Linked DNA regions of Celeribacter indicus. The protein of the gene in region 1 interacts with the protein of each later gene in a pairwise test. Links are inferred from orthologs where the notes say so. Each region holds a gene or a part of one and is shown on either strand. Other genes may lie near its edges.

Region 1 (3,297 bases):
GGACCTCGAGCGCGTGGACCACGGCGATGTGCTGTGCGACGGCGACGAAGGCCGCGCCGCACGGCCGCTCCTCATGCCGGGCGAGCAGGGCCGTCTTCGGTCCCTCCACCCGCTCCATCACGCCGAGCCGAGCCGCGTCGATGCCACCGGCCTCCCAGATTTCCCGCTGGACCGCGATTGGCGGCCAGCAGGCGAAACCGGCCTCGGGATCGGCGTCGGGCAGGATGGCAAGATCGGCGGCAAGGCAGAGGGAGGGGTCGCCTATGCGATAGCCGCGTCGCTCAAGCACCCGGTCGAAAGCGTCCTGCCCCTGCCGGACCTGGAACAGCGGTGTTCGTCCGGCGGCGGCAAAGCGGCTCTCGATCCTGTCGAGGTCCGTTTCGGAGAATACCCCCTCCAGTGTCGCGGCGGAGACACGGCGGCCGCCACCGGCCCCGTCGCGCCAGATGAAGGGGCCGCATGGCGCCTGTCGGGCAGAGGGCCATGTCGCCTCGAAGGCGGCGAAATGGCGCGTGGCGCCGATCTGCTCAGACATCGGCCGGGAAGAGACCGGCAAGCTCTATGAGAGCCGCTTCGACCTGGGTTCCGTCCTGTCCACGGATCACGACATTCGTGCCGTAGGCGCCATTGTCCTGGAAGGGATAGGAGCCCATGGACAGCTCGGGATATTTCTCGGCAAGCGTCTTGAGCGGTGTGGCGACCGAACTTTCCGGCCGGTCGATGCGATAGCTTTGCGACAGGAGCGGCTGGCCGCCCGTAAGCGTCGGCAGGAGCGAGGCGACCATCGCCTCGAAGATCGCCGGCACGCCCGCCATGACATGAACGTTCTCGAGCGAGAAGCCCGGTGCAATGGAGATGGGATTGTCGATGAGCGCCGCCCCGTCGGGAATGCGCGCCATGCGCATCCGCGCCTCGTTCGCTTCGACTCCGCGCCGCTGGAAATGGGCCTCGAGTAGGGCGCGCGCATCGTCGCGGATGCCGATCGCGCGGCCGAAGGCCTCCGCGATGCAATCGGCGGTGATGTCGTCATGGGTGGGCCCGATGCCGCCGGAGGTGAAGACATGATCATAGGCCGCCGACAGCGCGCGCACGGCGGAGACGATGGCCACCCGGTCGTCGCAGACGAACCGCGCCTCCCTGAGGTCGATCCCGATCCGCGTGAGCTCACCCGCGAGATGGTGCATGTTCACATCGCGCGTGCGGCCGGACAGGATCTCGTCCCCGATGATGAGGATCGCGGCGGTCGGATTGGGCATGGGGGCCTCCTTGAGTGGGCTTCCCTTTCGGTATAGTCCTCGCCACATGCGCTTTCAAACCCCGTTGATCCCCGCGGTTCTCCTGCGTCGCTATAAAAGGTTCCTCGCGGATATCCGTCTTCCCGACGGGCGCGAGGTGACGGCGCATTGTCCCAATCCCGGCTCGATGATCGGCCTTTCGGAGCCGGGTCTGCCTGTCTGGGTCGAACCGAACGACGATTCGCGCAGGAAGCTCCGATACGGGCTGCGGATCGTCGAACTGGGCGCGGCGCGGGTCGTCGTCGACACCGGTGTCGCCAACCGCGTCGTGGCGGAGGCCCTGATCGCGGGGCGGATTCCGGGGCTTGCCGGCGAAATCCGCGCCGAAGTGCGCTATGGCGAAAGATCGCGTGCCGATTTCCTCGTGACCGCAGGAGGCCGCCGGACCTGGGTCGAGGTGAAATCCGTCACCCTGTCGCGCGAGGCGGGGCTCGCCGAATTCCCGGATGCGAAGACCGCGCGCGGGGCGCGGCATCTGGGCGAGCTTGCCGCGCGCGTGGCCGAGGGGGATCGCGCGGTCATGCTCTATCTCGTCTGCCGCGACGATTGCGACCGCTTCGCCCCCGCTTCCGACATCGACCCCGTCTATGCCGCGGCCGCACGGGCCGCGCGGGGCGCGGGCGTCGAAACCATGGTCTTCGCGAGCACCATCACACCGGAGCAGGTGAGTTTCGACACGCGCCCTTTGCGACAGTTGTAGCCCGTCGCCACTGGCCTCCCGCGCCTGAAGCGCTTATATCGGGCGGGTAAGCTATGGAGTGGACCCTTGGACGAGACGCATCGCGGCCGCATCACCAAAGACGGAATTCGCATCTATGAGGACGCCGATTTTGCCGGCATGCGGGCCGCGGGTCGGGTCGCCGCGCAGATCCTCGACGAGGTCGCGCCCCTGGTCGTGCCCGGCGTGGAGACCGCGGAGCTCGATGCCTTCATCGAGAGGCGCGTGACCGAGCTCGGCGCCACCTCCGCCACGATCGGCTACAAGGGCTACCGGCATGCCTCCTGCATTTCCGTGAACCATGTCGTCTGCCACGGCATTCCCGGCGGCAAGAAGCTGAAGGATGGCGATATCCTCAATATCGACGTGACGGTGATCCTGGACGGCTGGTTCGGGGACACTTCGCGCATGTATGTCGCGGGCAAGCTGAGCCGGAAGGCCGAGCGGCTGCTACAGGTGACCCATGACAGCCTGATGATCGGGATCGACATGGTGAAGCCGGGAAACACGTTCGGCGATATCGGCCATGCGATCCAGACCTATGTTGAGGCGCAGCGCATGTCGGTGGTGCGCGATTTCTGCGGCCACGGGCTCGGCCGGGTGTTCCACGCGCCGCCGAACGTGCTCCACTACGGGAGGGAGGGCACGGGGCCGGTGCTCGAGGAAGGCATGTTCTTCACCATCGAGCCGATGGTGAACCTTGGCCGGCCGGAGACGAAGGTGCTGGCCGACGACTGGACCGCGGTCACCCGCGACAAGTCGCTTTCGGCGCAGTTCGAGCATTCGATCGGCGTCACCGCGACGGGCTGCGAGATCTTCACGCTCTCCCCGGCGGGCAGGTTCCATCCGACCTGGGGCGCCTGATTTTCCTTCCGATCCTGTTTGAAAAGGCCGCCTCCGGGCGGCCTTTCTGAGTATTTGGAGCAGCAAAAAGCCCGCCGGAGGCTCAGAGGCCGAGGCGCGCCGGAAGGTGCGACATGTCGTCCAGATGTTCGGCACCTTCCGCCACGAGCCGCGCCCCGTCGCCATGCGGGTCGAACCCGAAACAGCGCATTCCCGCGAGGCGCGCGGCGATGCAGCCCGAGGGGCTGTCGTCGACCACGGCGCAGTCCTCCGGCGCGACGCCCATCTGTTCGGCGGCGATGAGGAACAGGCCGGGATCGGGTTTCGCGACGCCATGGGTATGGGCGGAATGGATGCGCCCCTCGAGCCGGGCATGGAAGGCCGGATGACCGCCGAGCGTGACCGCCATCTTCTCCATCGGGCCGTTCGAGCCGACGCAAT
Region 2 (3,313 bases), 1.8 Mb from region 1 along the record:
GCGCCGCCTCGCGTCAAGGTTGATCTGACATCACGGCTCAGCGACCATGAGGCGAAAAGGGGTTTCGTGCCTCACCCGAACACAGGAAGGAGCGCCACCCGACGGCTGTCGAGCACGACCTTGCCGGCATGCTGGAACATCACGGTGATCTTGCCGCCGATATTGGACTGCACCTGCCCGAGGCCCCAGTCGCTTTGGGTCGGATGGCGGACCATCTGCCCCGGCTCCAGCATCGCGTTGAGATCGTCCATGGCCATCCCGCCTTTCCCAGGTCATCCCCGAACGAGGAGACAAAATGACTGACACACTTGCCCGCGACATCGCCGCCATGATCGGCTCCCGCATCTGCCACGACCTGATCAGCCCGGTGGGCGCGATCTCGAACGGGGTGGAACTGCTCGCGATGTCCGGCGCCGCCGCCGGTCCCGAAATCAGCCTTATCTCCGAAAGCGTGGAGAATGCAAATGCCCGCGTGCGATTCTTTCGCATCGCCTTCGGCATGGCCTCTCCCGGACAGATGACCTCGCGCAGGGAGATGGCCGGCGTTTTCAAGGGGATCGCCACCCCGCGCCTCACATATCGCTGGGAGGTGCCGGAGGACATGCCGCGCGAAGAAGTGAAGCTCGCCTGCCTGATGACGATGTGCGTGGAGACCGCCCTGCCCCGCGGCGGCGAAATCCGGATCGGACGGACCGGAGGGCAATGGAGCGTGTGCGCCCAGGCCGAGCGGCTTGCCCCCGCGCCCGATCTCTGGGCCCGGCTCGACGCCCTGTCCCCGGCGGAGGGCCTGCGCCCGTCCGAGGTCCAGTTCCTGCTCGCCCCGATGCAGGCGGCCGCCCTCGGGCGGCGCATCGGCCATGCGACGGGCGAAGGACAGCTCACGCTGACGGCCTGAGCCGTCCCGCCCGCGCGCCGCTCCGCCTCAGGATCGCGTCGCGCCCTCGGAGGTCACGAGATACTTGAAGCTCGTGAGCTGTTCGGCCCCCACCGGTCCGCGGGCGTGCATCTTGCCCGTGGCGATGCCGATCTCCGCCCCCATGCCGAATTCGCCGCCATCGGCGAACTGGGTGGAGGAATTGTGCATCAGGATCGCGCTGTCGAGGCGGGAAAAGAACCTGTCGACGTTCTCGGGGGTTTCCGAAATGATGCAATCCGTGTGGCTCGAGGAATAGCGCCGGATATGGGCGATCGCCGCGTCCACGTCATCGACCACCTTCGCGGCGATGACCGCGTCGAGATATTCGCGCCCCCAGTCCTCCTCGGTCGCGGGCGTCACCGCCCCGTCCAGCGCCTGCACCGCCGCATCGCCGCGCACCTCGATGCCCTTGTCCACCAGCGCCGCGATCAGGTCGCGCCCCAGCGTGTCGGCGATGTCACGATGGATCAGCAGGCATTCCGCCGCGCCGCAGATCCCGGTGCGCCGCGTCTTCGCGTTCACCACCACGCGCATCGCCTTTTCCGGATCGGCGGAGGCATCGACGAAGATATGAACGATCCCCTCGAGATGGGCAAATACCGGCACCCGCGCCTCGCGCTGCACCAGCCCCACGAGCCCCTTGCCGCCACGCGGCACGATCACGTCGATATACTCGACCGCGCGCAGCATCTCCTGAACCGCCGCACGGTCGCGCGTCGGCACGCGCTGGATCGCGTCCTCCGGCAGCCCGGCCTTGCGCAGTCCTTCCAGGAGACAGGCGTGGATCGCGCCGGAACTGTGGAAACTCTCCGACCCGCCGCGCAGGATCACCGCATTCCCGGCCTTCAGGCACAGCGCGCCGGCATCCGCCGTCACATTCGGACGGCTTTCATAGATCACGCCGATCACACCCAGCGGCGTGCGCACGCGCCGGATATGCAGCCCGTTCGGACGGTCCCATTCCGCGATCACCTCGCCCACCGGATCCTTCTGCGCCGCGATGGCGCGCAGCCCGTCCATGATGCCGCGGATGCGCGACTCGTCGAGCGTGAGCCTGTCCATCATCGCCTCCGTCAGGCCCTTTTCGCGCCCGAAGGCGAGATCCTTCTCATTGGCCGCGATGATCTCCTCCCGCCGCGACCAGAGCGCATCCGCCGCCGCCAGAAGCGCGGCATCCTTCTGTTCGGCAGGCGCGCTGGCAAGCTCCGCGCTCGCCGCCTTCGCCTTTTGTCCGAGCCCGGCCATGAGTTCCTTCACGTCGATATCACCCGTCATAGCACCAGATCGTCCCTGTGTATCAAGGCGGCCCGGCCCGGATAGCCGAGGATCGCCTGTATGTCTTCGGAATGCGCGCCCTTGATCGCTTCCGCCTCCTCCGAGGTGTAGCGCGACAGCCCGAGCCCGATGCGCACACCGTCGGGTCCGAGTATCACGACCGGTTCGCCGCGGCCGAAATGGCCGACCACCTCCGTCACGCCGACCGGCAACAGCGACCGCCCCTGGCCGAGCGCGCGCACGGCCCCCGCGTCGAGATGCACCTCGCCCTTCGGCTTCATCGCCCCGATCCAGCGCTTGCGCGCCCGGTCGGGATCCTCGTGGGCGAGGAACCACGTCGCCCGCGCACCGTTCTCGAGCGCCCGAAGCGGGCGGTCCACCGCACCCTGGGTGATCGCCATCGCGCAGCCGCCGCCGATGGCGGTCTTCGCGGCCATGATCTTCGTCTTCATCCCGCCCTTGGAGACGCCGGAGACCGGCTCGCCCGCCATCGCCTCGATCGCGGGGGTGACATGGTCGACCACCGGCAGGTGGCGGGCCTGCGGATCGACCGCCGGATTGGCGGTGTAGAGCCCGTCCACATCGGACAGGAGCACGAGCCGGTCCGCCCCCACCGTCACCGCGATCTGCGCCGCCAGCCGGTCGTTGTCGCCATAGCGGATCTCGTCCGTGGCCACCGTGTCGTTCTCGTTCACGATCGGCACCACGCCGAGTGCCAGAAGCGCGTCGAGCGTGGCCCGCGAATTGAGATAGCGCCGCCGGTCCGCCGTGTCCTCGAGCGTCAGCAGCACCTGCGCCGTGGTGATCCCGTGCGGCTCCAGCGCCTCCTGATAGGCGCGCGCCAGCCGGATCTGCCCGACGGAGGCCGAAGCCTGCGACTGTTCGAGCGGCAATTCCCCCGGCGGAAGGCCCAGGATGCCGCGCCCGAGCGCGATGGAGCCGGAGGAGACGAGGATCACCTTCGCCCTGCGAGCCCGCAGCATCGCCACATCCGCCGCCAGCCCCTCGAGCCAGTGCGCGCGCAATTCGCCCCGCTCGACGAGCAGCGCCGAGCCGATCTTCACGACGATGCGTTTCGCCTCACTCAGGGTTGCCAAGGCTGGTCGTCCTCTTCCCCGTCCC

Evidence for each region.
Region 2: the proteins of sfsA (region 1) and P73_RS11660 interact in binary tests that used the Escherichia coli proteins (3 or more experiments, as listed by UniProt). The link is inferred for Celeribacter indicus from one-to-one orthologs.

What each region holds. Positions count from the first base shown.
Region 1 is NZ_CP004393.1:559,341-562,637, forward strand. What follows is about bases 166-3,148. They hold sfsA (DNA/RNA nuclease SfsA), read left to right. Parts: upstream 166-1,302; coding sequence 1,303-1,995; downstream 1,996-3,148. Other genes in these bases: P73_RS02800 (GNAT family N-acetyltransferase), read right to left, coding at 166-535; P73_RS02805 (competence/damage-inducible protein A), read right to left, coding at 528-1,256; map (type I methionyl aminopeptidase), read left to right, coding at 2,062-2,877; P73_RS02820 (HAD family hydrolase), read right to left, coding at 2,960-3,148. In the rest of the region: more of P73_RS02800, read right to left, coding at 1-165; more of P73_RS02820, read right to left, coding at 3,149-3,297. UniProt on the Escherichia coli protein: Binds to DNA non-specifically. Could be a regulatory factor involved in maltose metabolism.
Region 2 is NZ_CP004393.1:2,312,624-2,315,936, reverse strand. What follows is about bases 58-3,056. They hold P73_RS11660 (glutamate-5-semialdehyde dehydrogenase), read right to left. Parts: upstream 2,192-3,056; coding sequence 923-2,191; downstream 58-922. Other genes in these bases: proB (glutamate 5-kinase), read right to left, coding at 2,188-3,056; P73_RS11665 (histidine phosphotransferase family protein), read left to right, coding at 296-895; P73_RS11670 (DUF3553 domain-containing protein), read right to left, coding at 72-251. Also shown: more of proB, read right to left, coding at 3,057-3,288; GTPase ObgE, read right to left, coding at 3,276-3,313. UniProt on the Escherichia coli protein: Catalyzes the NADPH-dependent reduction of L-glutamate 5-phosphate into L-glutamate 5-semialdehyde and phosphate. The product spontaneously undergoes cyclization to form 1-pyrroline-5-carboxylate.